Regions from separate parts of the Bacillus sp. AL-1R genome, predicted to be linked through region 1. Evidence: riboswitches for the same ligand, from Rfam matches in the RefSeq annotation. Region 1 holds a riboswitch; the other holds the start of a gene.
The links. A riboswitch is a leader RNA that binds a small molecule or an ion and turns the genes downstream of it on or off. The one in region 1 is predicted to bind FMN.
Positions count from the first base shown of each region.

Region 2: linked by a shared signal. The riboswitch ahead of ACSBO6_RS12625 (ECF transporter S component) and the one ahead of ribE (riboflavin synthase) in region 1 are both predicted to bind FMN.

Region 1 covers NZ_CP197469.1:716,215-723,919, forward strand. Annotated here, with positions in the region: gene bcaP (branched-chain amino acid transporter BcaP) at 1-750, opposite strand, end outside; gene ACSBO6_RS03405 (H-type small acid-soluble spore protein) at 1,174-1,353, opposite strand; gene ACSBO6_RS03410 (LacI family DNA-binding transcriptional regulator) at 1,687-2,646, shown strand; gene ACSBO6_RS03415 (LysR family transcriptional regulator) at 2,785-3,684, opposite strand; gene ACSBO6_RS03420 (APC family permease) at 3,816-5,081, shown strand; FMN riboswitch at 5,724-5,871, shown strand; gene ribE (riboflavin synthase) at 6,182-6,829, shown strand; gene ACSBO6_RS03430 (bifunctional 3,4-dihydroxy-2-butanone-4-phosphate synthase/GTP cyclohydrolase II) at 6,842-7,705, shown strand, end outside.
Region 2 covers NZ_CP197469.1:2,676,280-2,683,984, reverse strand. Annotated here, with positions in the region: gene ACSBO6_RS12650 (ABC transporter substrate-binding protein) at 1-573, shown strand, start outside; gene ACSBO6_RS12645 (FecCD family ABC transporter permease) at 539-1,591, shown strand; gene ACSBO6_RS12640 (ABC transporter ATP-binding protein) at 1,588-2,373, shown strand; gene ACSBO6_RS12635 (cob(I)yrinic acid a,c-diamide adenosyltransferase) at 2,397-2,966, shown strand; gene ACSBO6_RS12630 (hypothetical protein) at 3,256-3,402, shown strand; FMN riboswitch at 3,733-3,869, shown strand; gene ACSBO6_RS12625 (ECF transporter S component) at 4,084-4,653, shown strand; gene ACSBO6_RS12620 (ferredoxin) at 4,791-5,039, opposite strand; gene ACSBO6_RS12615 (YpbB family protein) at 5,360-6,433, shown strand; gene ACSBO6_RS12610 (RecQ family ATP-dependent DNA helicase) at 6,420-7,705, shown strand, end outside.

The DNA.
Region 1 (7,705 bases):
ACCGATTGGTAAGTTGCGTTGAGGGTTTTTAACTTCCTCAGCTGCGGTTGATACTGCGTCAAATCCAAAGTAAGCAAATACTACTACAGCAGCACCAGCTGTTACTCCATGGAAGCCCATTGGCATAAATGGAGTCCAGTTATGTGGTTCAACGTACCAAACACCTACTACGATGAAAAGTGCAACTACTGCTAATTTTACAATTACCATGATCGTGTTAAGTTTTGCTGACTCTCGAACACCTCTAGTAAGAATAAACGTTACAAGTAAAACAATGATTACTGCCGGTAAATCAATAATAGTATGTTTAGAGGGATCAAATGCACTTGTTAAAGCTGTTGGAAGATTTACTCCAAAACCGTGTAATAAACTTTGGAAGTATCCAGACCATCCACTTGCAACTGCTGAAGATGCAAGTCCATACTCTAATACCATATCCCAACCTAATATCCATGCGATGACTTCACCAAAAGCAACATAACTATAAGTGTAAGCGCTACCAGCCTCTGGAATCATTGATGCAAATTCAGAGTAACAAAGTGCAGCGAATGTACAAGCTAAACCTGCGATAATAAAAGAAAGAATAAGTGCTGGACCGGCGTAATCAGCTGCTGCTACGCCAGTTAATACGAATATACCTGTACCGATGATGGCACCGATACCTAACATTGTAAGATCAAACGCTCCTAGAACTTGTTTAAGTGAACTAGGCGAACTACTGGTAACTGATTTTTTTCGAAATAAATTCATATGAGCCTCCTCTAATCCTATTTTTAGTAATTTTTTAATTTTCTATTTAAAAAGTTAATTATTTTCTAATTTTACCTTAAAAAATAGAAAATTCTGACAATTAGCTCCGAAGTAATATTATAGATTGTCTCTTAAGTGATTTTTATGATAACACACTTATTGAAATATTCAAAGAATTTTTCGACTTTTTTTTCAATTTTTTAAAAAATATGTAGTAAATTCGACATATTACTGAGTACCCAGTGGTTAGGTTAAATTGAAATAAATAGAGGCTGTGCCAAAAGTAATAATTATTCTCTTAAATAATCATAAATTCTTTGGTTTCATTTGTAATCAGTCCAAATAATTATGTTTTTGTGTTTTTTCTTCAAAAATAAAATAAACCTCCTTAATGGAGGTTTATTTTTGAGTCTTTTTTATCATTTAATGTTCTTTTAAGTGACTTAATGATACTTCTTTATCATTTTGTGGTTGATCTAGAGGATAAATTCTTGCTGTACCTTCATTTTTATTAACATGCTGAATATAAACCGGTACTCCATCGCATGTTACATTAATCATACCAGGTGCTGCTACGATTTCCAATGCTCTTTCGGTATCCATCATATTACCTCCTTTAATAACTAACCTATTTTATTATTCACATAGTAAAGTTAGAGTATTCATAGAAAATAAGTGCTTTTATTGCGGAATATGTAAAATAGGGCAAAGAGGAAGATTATTGGAGCATAATTAATTTTGTAGTCATTTCTTAACTCGTTTCTTTTCTTGTTGTATGATAGCTAAGTAAGCGAAAAATAAGATTGAACTACACATAAATAGTAAACAAAATAAGCCAAAAAGTAATTGCATATTCATACCTCCTTTTTATTATGAGAACAGAGTAAAGTATGGAACTAGTTTCAGAGCAAGAAAAAGTTTAGAAAAGGTGAGAAAATGTCTAATATTAAAGAAATTGCGAGGATTGCCGGCGTTTCGGTTACAACAGTCTCACGAGTTTTAAATGATGAACCATATGTTAGTGAGGAAAAAAGAAAAGCAGTCTTAAATGCAATTGAGCAAACCAATTACCAACGAAATCAAAATGCAGTCAATTTAAGTAAAGGTAAAACGAATTTAATTGGAGTAGTCATTCCGTTCTCGCACCATCCGTACTTTGGCTTGCTAATTGATGGGATTGCAAATGAGGCGATAAAAAATAATTATAAGCTCGTACTATTTCAATCAAATTACGAGGAGAAAAGAGAGATAGAAGCATTAGAGATGCTACAGCATAAACAAATAGACTCACTCATTATCTGTTCTAGAATTTGTTCAATTGAAATGATTGAAGCGTATAAGCAATATGGACAGATCATTTTATTTGAAGATACGAGAAATACAGGGATTTCTTCAACCTTTATCGATCATTACAATAGCTTCATGATTGCATTAGAATACTTATATAAAAAGGGTCATCGAAAAATCGGTTATTGCATTGGCCGAAGAACAGGCATGAATAGTAAGCAAAGAGAGACTGCCTATATTGATTTTCATAAGAAATATAATGAGTCAATAATTAGCGACTTCGTATTTGATAATTGTTATTATTTCGAAGATGGTGAAAGAGTTGTCCAATCTTTGTTAAATTTAAAAGAGAGACCAACAGCTTTGTTAGTAACTAGTGATCAAGTAGCTGCTGGTGTGCAAACTTGTTGTAATGAACATGGAATAGTTATTCCTCGTGATTTAGCAATAATCGGGTTCGATAATCAACCAATTGCAAAAGTAATGAAGTTAACTACAGTCGAAATTCCATTAAGGGAAGTGGGTAAGAAACTTTTTATTCAAGCGATTAATTCTGATGTTACACAAGAAGAAATTGCGTTTAAGTTAATTGAACGGCAGACCGTATAAAAAAAAGCTAGTGAGGAACTAGCTTTTTTTTATGGTTGAGGGATAGTGAAGTCCAAATATAGTCTCAAAATGTGGCCATAGTCAAAAAAATAACAAATTGTTCGTACTTTACCATGAGCATCTATTTCCAAAGAGAAACTAGCTTTTGATCGACTGATTCCATAAATGTGATTGTTCTCTAACAACTTCCATAAATTTTCTAGCAGCACGTGATTGCCATCTGTTTTTATGCCAAGACATAATCGTAGATACACTCCCTAAATTTGTATCCCAATTGATGACTTTTAGTTTTTGTTGCTTCATTTCATTTTGAACTGTTACGAGTGGGAGGATGGATATTCCAAGTCCACACATAACACATTGTTTAATTGCCTCAACACTCCAAAATTCCATTCCGGACTCAGTTGCGATTCCTTTACTTCTTAGGAATGCCTCAAAATAATCACGATAACTGCCTTGTTCTGTGAGAATGATATTTTCATTTGCATTTAGTGTAAACGATGAAAGTGTCCTAGTATCAGAAGATGGAGGTAGCAAAATGACAAGTGGTTCTTCTATTAGTGTTTCTGTATACAAATCAGAATCTGTTAATGGTGCCTGTAGGAAAAAGCCAATATCCAAATCACCTCGACGTAATTCATCTTGCAATTCCCAACATGAACCAGATTTCATCATAATATTTACTTTTGGATTTTCTAAACGAAAAGCTTGGATGATCTGTGGAAGACGATAGATTGTTAAAGATTCCGGGGCGCCAATTTTTAATGTGGTTACCTCTTCATTTTCCATTTGGAATACATCTTTTGCTTTTGAATAGAGTTGAATCATTTCAATGGCGTGAACTAAAAAGTTTTCACCGACTTCAGTCAGATAAACTTTTTTACCTAAGCGGTCAAATAAAGGCACTCCTAATTCATGCTCAAGCGCTTGTATATGTGCAGTAACTGTAGATTGTGCATATCCGAGATGGACCGCAGCTTTTGAGAACCCGCCCATATCCACTATCGATTTAAACGTAATTAAATGACGGATTTCCATTATAGCCTCCTAAGTATCGGATTTACCGATGGTTTATATCGTAACTATTCATTTTACCGATGAGAATTCGGTTCATATAATTAAAATATACGAGATGACAATTTGTTTCAATTACAATTGGAGGGATCTTTGTGGGGAATCGAAAAATTGGTTTTCTTTTGCTCAGTGGGTTAATGATTGGACCTATTTTAGGTTCGGGAATTATCATTTTACCACCTGCAGTGTATGTGGTTGCTGGTAATTATGCTATTTTTGCATGGGTTATTATGCTTGGTTTAAGTTTAATATTTGCACTAATGTTTGGTAAGCTTAGTCTGCTTATTCCAGGAGATTCTGGAGTACCATTGGCTGTTGAACGTGCTTTTGGTACACAAATAAAAAACCTCTCAGCTATTTTCTTTTTACTTGCAGTTTGTTTTGGACCAATTGCAGTTGCAGGTACAGCAGGGCATTACTTACAACTACTGACGAATCAAAGTTTCTTTAATGAAAAGTGGCTAGCTTTAGGAATACTTTGTTTTGTTTATATCATTTTAACTAGAAGCATTGCTGATGTTGGAAAATTTGCCTTTTTTATGTCTAGTTTCATTGTAGTGACACTGATCGTTGGCAGTATTCATACATTATTTACAGTTAATGGGAGCTTTACTTTATCGAATCCAATTACCGTTTCTGATTTTGGAGAAAGTTTACTATTATTATTTTGGGCGTTAATCGGGTGGGAGGTCATCGGAAGTTATTCATTAGAAGTAAAAACTCCTGAACGAACAATTCCTAAAGCAGTTGTGTTAAGTTTCTCGATTATAGCAATAGTAAGTTTAACGGTTGCCTTTGCTTTTCAGTGGATTCATTCTAAAAATGGAAATATGATGGATCAATCATTAGCACCGTTACTTCGTAGTTTATTTGGAAGTTGGTCAACTCCAATTATTTCATCAATTACAATTGCACTTTGTATTAGTACGGTTCTCCTAGTAATAGGAGCAGTCTCAAGACTAATTGCCGATCAAGCTAAAAACGGTTTATTACCTTCATGGCTATCTTTTAAAAATAAAAATAATGTAGCAACTCGATCTTTACTTAGTTTGTTTTCTATTCACATAATTGTATTTTTCCTTTATTTTAATGACTTCCTAAGTATTCAAACACTTGTAGCAATTGCAAATGCATTCTTCTTATGCAACGCTTTACTAGGAGTATTGGCATGCTTGCGATTATTTGATTCCATATTTTTTAAAATTGGTTCATTTATTCTAGCAATTTGCTTTTTAGGTATACTCTTATTTTCCTCACCAGTCATTCTAGTATTAATTATATTCGTTTCAGTGTATTTCATTTGGCTACAAAAAAGGGAATCAAAACAACATGAAAAAATTTTACAAGTTGGAAATGAATAATGGAAACTTCTATAAAAATGAAGTTTCTTCTTTTAAACTAACTTTTTATAATAATTCCTTGTAGTGCATATTTATTATTTGTTTGGAAGAATCCTTACACTAAAATTTCACAACATTTTTGCAATTTGATATATGACGAAACTATTTATTTCTATTTAATTATTGCTTTTTTGGAGTGCAAAATGGACCTATTGTTAAAAAATCAAGTATTGTTTTGTAGTAATCAGGTTTATTTATTTCTAATTCTGATATAAAGGACAATGCTTTAATAATCTAATTTTCAAGTGTTCTAGGAGCATTTTATTCCTATTGTAAAGAAATGATAAAAACTAATTTTATACTAGTGAAAAAACAAATTCAGGATTCCGTAAGTTTTACTTTCTATATTGGTTATACAATCATTTTTCTCTAATTACTTTAAAATAAATATTTATACAATTTTGTATTAGTTGTAACAAAGCATGATTATTTATTTAGTAAAATAATAAAATTCTTAACTAAATAGAGTGTGAAATTTTCCATATTTTATAAGGCTTTTAACATTAATTTTGTTTTTCTTTCAATTCGTTTAAAAGAAAATAGAATCTTAAATTCTTTACAATCAAATAATTGCTAGTTATAATGAAACCAAATTTGATAATTAGTGTCCTTCGGGGTCGGGTGAAATTCCCAACCGGCGGTGTTGTATATTTATATACTAAGCCCGTGAGCTTCATATAGATTTTTTATATGTTGCTGATCTAGTTAGAATCTAGAGCCGACAGTATAGTCTGGATGGGAGAAGGATGGAGTGCATATACGGTATGTTTGTTTTCAAAAAATAATATCCGTATAGGCTTAGTTCGTTGTGCATAATTTAAATGTACAACAATAGACGTGCTACAATATTGTCGTTTAATAGCTCATATTGTATAAGCGTTTATTTAAGTATGCTTCCTTTCTTAAACATCTATCGCCCCTTAGGAGTTTTCTAAGGGGCTTTTCACTTTTTCAAATTAATTTGAATTAGAAGGTGTGATAAGGTGGATCAACTATTTATGAAATTAGAGATGGGTCTACAAAATTATTTATCGGGCTTTTTCGAAATGAGGTGAAATAACTTGTTTACTGGAATCGTTGAAGAAATAGGAACAGTAAAAAATATCGTAAAAAAGGGTAAAACTTTAGTGCTAACAATTGGTGCATCAACCATTTTAGAGGATGTTCATCTAGGGGATAGCATCTCCGTAAATGGAGTTTGTTTAACCGTTACAGATTTTACTAAAAATGAATTTTCTGTTGATGTTATGCCTGAAACATTTCAAGCATCCAATCTAAGCTCATTGGGTTCTAGCCAAAAAGTAAATTTAGAGCGAGCAATGGCTGCAAATGGAAGGTTTGGTGGTCATATTGTATCGGGTCATATTGATGGAACAGGTAAAATCGTATCAGTTAAAGCAATGGAAAATGCAGTAATTTATAAAATTAGTATTCCAAGTCAGTTTGCTAAATATTGCCTTCAAAAAGGTAGTATAACGATTGATGGTACAAGTTTAACAATATTTGAAGTTGAAACTGATATTGTAACGATTTCTTTAATTCCTCATACTCGTTCACATACGATTTTAGGCAGTAAAAAAGTTGGCGACATTGTAAATCTTGAGTTTGATTTATTAGGTAAGTATGTCGAAAAAATGCTCGGTATGAGTGAGACGAAAAAGAGTACGGCAATAACAACTTCATTTTTATCTGAAAATGGCTATATATAAAGGAGTAAGATCATGTTCTCTAAAATAGAAGAAGCAATTGAAGACTTGAAAAATGGGAAAATTATTATCGTTTGTGATGATGAAGATAGAGAGAATGAAGGAGATTTTGTTGTTATCGGAGAATTTGCAACTCCAGAAAATATCAACTTTATGGCAACACATGGTCGCGGATTAATTTGTGCGCCTGTTTCTGAAGAGATTGCCAAAAGACTAGATTTACATGATATGGTAACAAAAAATACAGATTCTCATGGAACTGCCTTTACTGTGAGTATTGATCATATCGATTCTACTACTGGTATCTCGGCATTTGAACGTTCACATACAGTTTTACAAATGTTAAATGATGAATCAACTGGATCAGATTTTAGAAGACCTGGACATATGTTTCCTCTAGTCGCTAAAAACGGAGGAGTTGTTGAGAGACCGGGCCATACGGAAGCAGCAGTAGATTTAGCACGAATGGCTGGATCAAAAGCAGTTGGTGTCATCTGTGAAATTATGAATGATGATGGGACAATGGCAAGGGTACCGGATTTAATTCAAATCGCAAAAAAGTTTAATTTAAAAATGATTACAATTAAAGATTTAATTCATTATAGACAAGAAACTGAACAACTTGTAAAAAGAGAAGTTGAAATTAAATTACCAACTGACTTCGGTGATTTCAAGATGATTGGTTATACAAATGAGATCGATGGTAAAGAGCATGTTGCGATTGTAAAAGGGAAAGTTGACGATGGTGAACCAGTACTTGTCCGTATTCATTCGGAATGTTTAACTGGAGATGTATTTGGCTCATGTCGTTGTGATTGCGGACCTCAGTTGCAATCAACATTATCGATGATTGAAGAAGCAGGAAAAGGTGTCATTGTT
Region 2 (7,705 bases), 2.0 Mb from region 1:
ATTTCTGCTGACGGCATAGAACAGATAAAACAAGCGGGGATTAATGTTTTTGTCGTGAAAAATGCTGCAACTATTAATGATGTGTATGATACGATTCAACAAGTTGGACTAATAACAGGAAAAACAGAGCAATCGAAAAAGGTTGTAACTGATATGAAAACAAAATTAGATGAAATTAGTAAAAAAACAGCTAAAGCAAATTCAAATCCAAAGGTTTGGCTTGAAATATCAGGACCACCAGAAATATATACAGCAGGTAAAGGTACATTCCTTGATGAAATGATTTCAATTGTTCATGCTAAAAACATAGCTGAAAGCGAAAAAGGATGGGTACTGTATAGTGAAGAATCAGCGATTAAAGCCAATCCTGATGTGATTTTAACAACTTACGGAGATTACGCTCCAAACTTAGAAAAAACGATAATGAATAGAAAAAACTGGAAAACAGTAAATGCCATTAAAAATAAACGTGTTTATGACATAAATGCAGATACAACATCAAGACCAGGTCCAAGACTTGCAGAGGGAGTCGAAGCAATTGCAAAGGCGGTTTACCCAGAGCTTTTTAAATAATACATATTTAATTTTTTTAATTCCAATTATTTTATTAATTTTTTTATTTATTTTAGGGGTTTCGATCGGATCTACATCGATTCCCTTTTCCTCTATCATTTCTAGCTTTTCAGATGTTCTATTTAAAACTAATTATGTTCCAGCAGATATACAAACTATTGTGATGAATATACGAGTGCCAAGGGTTATGTTAGCTGGATTAGTCGGTGCGAGCCTTTCATTGGCAGGTGTTGCATTTCAAGGAATCCTTAAAAATCCATTAGCTGATCCTTTTACATTGGGGGTTTCTTCAGGAGCCTCTGTTGGAGCGGTGGTGGTTTTGTTTTTTCAAATAAGCTTACCTATTGTAACTTATTTTACATTACCAGTAGTGAGTATATTATTTGGATTTGGTACACTTATTTTATTATTAGTATTTGTTAGAAAACTAGATCGTTCTCTAAATGTTGAGACAATTATATTAGGTGGTATTATAATCAGTTCATTTTGTTCTGCATTATTGTCATTATTTATAACGTTTTCAAATAATGAGCTACGTGCAGTAATAGGGTGGTTAATGGGCAATATTGGTGGGAGAGGCATTCAGTACTCTCTAAGTTTATTACCGTTTTTAATGATTTCTTTCTTAATTTTATTTAGTCAAAATAGGCAGCTAGATGCGATGACATTTGGTAGCACAAATGCAAAACATATCGGAATTGATGTGAAAAAATCCACTTATTTAATTTTGTTAACTGGAAGTATTTTATCTGGTGCAGCAGTGGCTGTTTCCGGAACAATCGGATTTGTAGGATTAGTAGTTCCTCATTTTACTAGAACACTTGTAGGACCATTGCATAAAAAATTACTACCTTTATCAATGATCAATGGTGCAATCTTTTTAATCGCCTCTGACATATTATCGAGAGTTGTTTTAGCCCCAAGAGAGTTACCAATCGGGGTAATTACTTCTTTAATTGGTGCTCCAATATTTGCTTTTATATTACTATCTTTGAAAAGAAATAGGGGAAAAGTATGATCAAATGTCAAGATATCTCATATTCATATGATGGAATTCATACTGATTTGAATTCGCTGTCATATTCTATTAATCAGGGAGAATGGCTAGGAATTATTGGCCCAAATGGGAGTGGGAAGTCCACGTTTTTAAATATTCTTTGTGGACTTTTTAAGCCGTCTAAAGGAAATGTCATGTTGGATGGAGAATTTATTTCTAGTATGTCTAATAAACAAATAGCAAAAAAAATTGCTGTTTTATCCCAACAAAATTCCTATACTTATTCTTATGAGGTAAAAGAAACAGTAAAACTTGGACGCCTTGCGCATTCGTCTTCCTTTTTTCCTAGTTGGTCCACAATTGATGAAACTGCGGTCAATCATGCAATGTTGATGACTGGTACTAAGAAAATGGAAAAAAGTTTTATCAATGAAATCAGTGGTGGTGAACGGCAAAGAGTATTTCTTGCTCAATGCTTTGCTCAAGAGACACCATATATTTTTTTAGACGAACCAAGTAACCATTTAGATTTAATGCATACTATAAAAATTTTAGACGTGTTAAAGGAATTACAAAAAAAAGAGAATAAAACGATTGTAACTGTTTTTCATGACTTAAATTTAGCAAGCCTATACTGTGATCGATTAATAGGATTAAAGGATGGTAAAATTTATATCGAAGGAAAAACAGACAAAGTTTTAAATGAAAGTTTATTAAAAGGTTTATATGACACATCTTTTCAAATTATAGATAATCCAGAAACAAATAAAAAGGTCATTATATATAAAAGTAATGTATTGTAAATTGAAAAAAGGAGTGGTTTTTCATGAAAATTTATACAAAAACTGGGGATAAAGGTCAGACTAGCTTAGTAGGTAAACGAGTAGATAAAGATGATTTAAGGGTTGAGGCTTACGGAACAATTGATGAAGTAAATACAATCGTTGGATACGCAATGACATATTTAGATCATGAAAATACGAGGGATCTCTACAATTCACTTCAAAAAATCCAACATGAGCTATTTGACTGCGGTGGAGATTTAGCGGTTGTAAAAGATAGTATCCCTTTTAAAACAACAGAGAAAATGGTTGAAGAACTTGAAACATTAATCGATGAATATATGGAAGTAACTCCCCCATTACAGCGTTTTATTTTACCTGGTGGGTCAAAACCTGCTGCAATCATTCATCAAGCAAGAGCGGTAACAAGACGTGCAGAGAGAACGGTTGTAACATTAATGAAGCAAGAAAACATACATCTTCCAGTATTTTTATATTTAAATCGATTATCTGATTATTTCTTTGCGCTTGCTAGGGTAATCAATACTCGTTTAAATATTAAGGATGTTGAATACGAAAGAGGAGCAATCGTATTTCGAACTGATAAAAAATAAAATAAGAAAAATAGCGATTGAATAGTTGAATTTTTCTAATCAATTGCTATTTTTTTTGTATAAATACTTTTTTTCAATCATAGAATGATTGAGTGTAAGTTTTAGTAAATGTACTTAGTGGTATATACATTTTCGGTTTCTAATACTTCTTAAGCGAAATACATAAAAAGAGTTAAAGATTGAAATGGGTGATACGTCTACTCTAATTTTTTTATGTATGATCAGTAGACAGTTCACCGGTATATGGCTGATAACACACTTCCACATTTCTTTAGGTAGGAGGCAAATAATGTTTGATTTTCTTAGGAGATGTTTGTTGATTGTCGTTTTTGTTTTAACGATTGGACTTTTATTTATTGGAGGAAATCGAGATAATTTAAAGGATCTAATAGAAGTGAAAAATTTTCATGAATTAAAAATAGTTTCAAACCCTTAGTGTTTTTTATGAACTTCCTTTTTAAATGTAATTTACTACTTATTTTAGTAAAGGACATTTATATGCGAAGTTCTATTTTTGTTTTAAGGAGAAAGAATAGTAAAGATCCAATTCTCAGAAAATATAAATAAACATATTAAAATATGCAAAAGGAATTGATTATACAGTATTTGTTAAATGATAAAGTATAGAGCAGTCTTTACAATAGGGATGATTCGATAGTAAGTTTTTGTCAAGAAAACATAAGTAATGACGTTAAATGAATAGGAAGAGATTTTTATTTACAAACTGTATTTAATTTAGTAACATTAAACTGTAATTTAATAAACGATCTATCTTCGGGGCGGGGTGAAATTCCCCACCGGCGGTAATTAAGCATTGCTTATAAGCCCGCGAGCCTGATTTTTTGGGCAGGATCTAGTGCGATTCTAGAGCCGACAGTATAGTCTGGATGGGAGAAGATGGAGGTTCGCAAGTTCAAAAAATTCATCTTTTTGAACGCTTATTTGGCGTGCTGAAAATTCTCCCCTATTCTAAAAAAAATAGGGGATTTTATTTGCATAATTTTATACTGTTTTTTCATTTTAAATTTGGACTTTTTATAATATGTGCAAATAATAACGCTACTTAAGCGAACCTTTCATTTTTCTTGATAAGATCGGGAAAAAGGAGAGAGGTATTATGCAACAACGCAACAAAGTAAATAAAATGGTAGTAGTGGCAATGCTCAGCAGTATTTCGTATCTTTTGATGATGCTGGATTTTCCACTTCCTGCATTCCCAGTATGGCTTCAAATTGACTTCAGTGAGGTTCCGGCTTTAATAGGCGCAATTGTTTTTGGACCGGTAGCTGGAATTGGCGTAGAGTTAATCAAAAACATACTTCATTACGTTATTAATGGTAGTATGACTGGTGTACCAATAGGGGAATTTGCTAATTTTTGTGCAGGAGTATTATACATTTTACCTGCGACATATTTCTTTAGAAAATATCGTTCAGTAAAAGGCTTAACTTTTGGATTAATCATTGGTACTGTAGTGATGACGGGAATTTTAAGCTTATTAAATTATTTTGTGTTCTTACCTGCATATGCACATTTCATGAATTTTAACCTGCCAAATGAAGTAATTGTCACTTCAATCATGCCATTTAATGCAATTAAAGGTCTGTTAATTATGATCTTATTCTTAGTGATTTACCCTAAATTAAAGGTTTGGTTAACTCAAAGAATGAATGTCCACAATGTATAAATAAATGAAAGTGTCTACTAAATTTCGGTAGACACTTTTTGTTTTTTGTATCGTTAGAAATGCATTTGTAAAGTGAAAAAGGTATCAAAGTTTTAAAAATAAAAAAAGCGACGAAATAACTTCCGCCGCAGTTTTTACTATTCGAATTTTAAAGCGTCGCCATCGAATGCTTCGTCAGCAACTTTGATTGAGTCTGTTGGGCATCCTTCAAATGCATCCATCATGTCATCAAGTAATACGTCTGGAATTTCAACGATTCCTTGGTTATCATCTAGAGTAACGTATGCAATCCCTTCATCATCATAGTCATAGATATCAGGTGCAGCAGCGCCACATGCGCCACATGCGATACAAGTGTCTTTATCAACGATTGTATATTTTGCCATTGTATTGACCTCCCAAATTATTCCCTGTTTTTATTACAGATACTATTTTTGTAATGTACCTGTAAACATTTTAAAACGGTTTCCAAAACTTTTCAATATAATTGTACAAGGTTTTGAAAAAAACGAGAAATGATGAAATTTCAAATAAAATAAATAATGATTTTTATTTGTTTAAAATGGTTTGGATATTGATACATATGATAAGCTAGAAGAAATAACAACTAGTTAGAAAAAATACACAAATATTTTTAAACTACTAATAATAATTCGAAAAAATATTCAAATATATTAATGGAATAAATTTATTTGAGAGGTTTATAATGTCTAAACTATCAATTTTGGAAGAAATCATCCTTTTTTTACTTCATCGGTATAATGGTGAACGAACGATCCAAGGTATATTGTATTTATTAAAAGGTAAACAAAGTGCTCAGATTATACAAGATTCTCATTTTTATCATGTCACATCATTTTTCGGACTTTTTCATTTCCTTACCCATCAAAATATGCAAGAAATTATAAATGGGTTAGAGGTTAAAGGGTACATAGGTCAAACTGAAAATAAAAATATTTATTTGTTAAATAAAAATGGTCAAGCATATTTAGCAAATCAAAAATTACAGTTTATGGAATTTACACATATAAATGGTCTAAGGTTTTCGAGTATTCAAAAGATTTTTTGGAAAAGGTTTTCATTATTTTTTCAAACAGTTTCCAATTTGAATATGAAATTAAACTATTTTAGAGCAGTTATTCAAGATCAAGACATACAAGAATGGGTAAAAAATGAGATTCTTAATTATAATGGGAATAAAGACGAATTAGTTAAGCAATTTTACAATGAATTACATACAATTTTAGAAAATTTAAGTGACGAAGATGCATTATTATTTGTGAAACGATTGTCTGGTGCTAATTCTTATGGCATGACGTTTGAACAGATTGCATCTGAACACAAAGTAGCTGTTGAAAAAATTTATCTCAACTCGATTAATACTTTGCATCATATCATCACTATTTTGGTCGAAGGGAACAATCATTATCCTTTATTAAGTAAATTTGTTAAAGGAGATAAACGTACTAATATTACGAATACTTCAATCGAAACGAAGCGATTATTTAAAGAAGGTAAAACCATTCAAGAAATAGCAGCGATTCGTAATTTAAAAATTAGTACAATCGAGGATCATATAGTGGAGTGTGTATTAAGTGATAAATTATTTCCAATTCATCAATTTATTTCGACAAAACAATTTACTTTAATAAAAAATAAAATAATTGAACTTAATACAAGGAAATTAAAAATTATTAAAGAAGCTTTATTAAATGAGGTAACTTATTTTCAAATTCGTATTACTCTTGCAAGAATGGGTGATTTATATGGACCTAAATAAAGTGCTATACGAAAAATTCGGTTATTCAAGTTTTCGTAATAGCCAAAAAGAAATTATTAATGATTTGATAAACTCAAAAGATGTTTTAGCGATGCTTCCTACAGGTGGAGGGAAGTCACTATTATATCAATTAACAGGGCTACTGTTACCTGGTGTTGTAGTAATCGTTTCACCTTTACTTTCACTTATGGAGGATCAAGTAGAACAGATTAAATCATTCGGAGATAAACGAGTTATTGCACTAAATAGCTTTAGAAGTTTTGAGCAAAAAAAATATTTATTTAATCATATTAGTAGCTATAAGTTTATTTTTGTTTCGCCTGAAATGTTACAAAATCAATTTTTAATTCAAAAGCTTTCTGCGTCTAAAATCTCATTATTTGTGGTTGATGAAGCCCATTGTATATCACAGTGGGGCCATGATTTTAGGCCAGAATATAAAACGCTAGGGGAAATAAAGCGGAAATTAAATAATCCTACGGTTTTAGCTTTAACCGCTACAGCTAGCAAAAATGTGCGGGACGAAATAATCGAAATACTACAGTTAAAAGATGTTCAACAATATATCAATTCAGTAAATAGAGAGAACATAGCAATTCAAGTTGAAAAAGTAGATTCGGAAATAGAAAAGCTCTACTTATTAACTAATCATCTTTCTAAATTAACAGGTCCAGGCATCGTTTATTGTGGTACTAGAGCTACTTGTGAGAAAATTTCACATACTTTAAGTGAAAAGTTAAATTGTAAAGTTGCTTATTATCATGGTGGAATGGAACAAGAACAAAGAATTTTAATTCAACAACAATTTATTCAAAATCAAATTGATATCATAGTTTGTACAAGTGCTTTTGGTATGGGAATTAATAAACCTAATGTAAGATTTGTAATTCATTACCAGTATCCGTCAAACATTGAGAATTATCTTCAAGAAATTGGACGTGCTGGACGAGATGGAAAGCCAAGTATAGCAATTCTAATTGTATGTGAAAACGATCATGAGTTACCACTAAGGTTGATTGATGACGAAATCCTTACTATGAATCAAGTTGAATCTTTTCTATCGTACGTAAAAAGATTAGAAGAAGATCCGATTAAATTAACTGAAACACTTGTGTCTAATTGGAAAGCGGTTTTTCAATTTAGTGAAGTACAGTGGACAACACTTCATTCTAAAATGGTTAAATATAATGTAATTGTAGAAGAACATTTGTATTTCGAAAAAATAAATGATCGCTTATTAGAATCGATCAAAGAGTTAATTTCAGAGAGAAA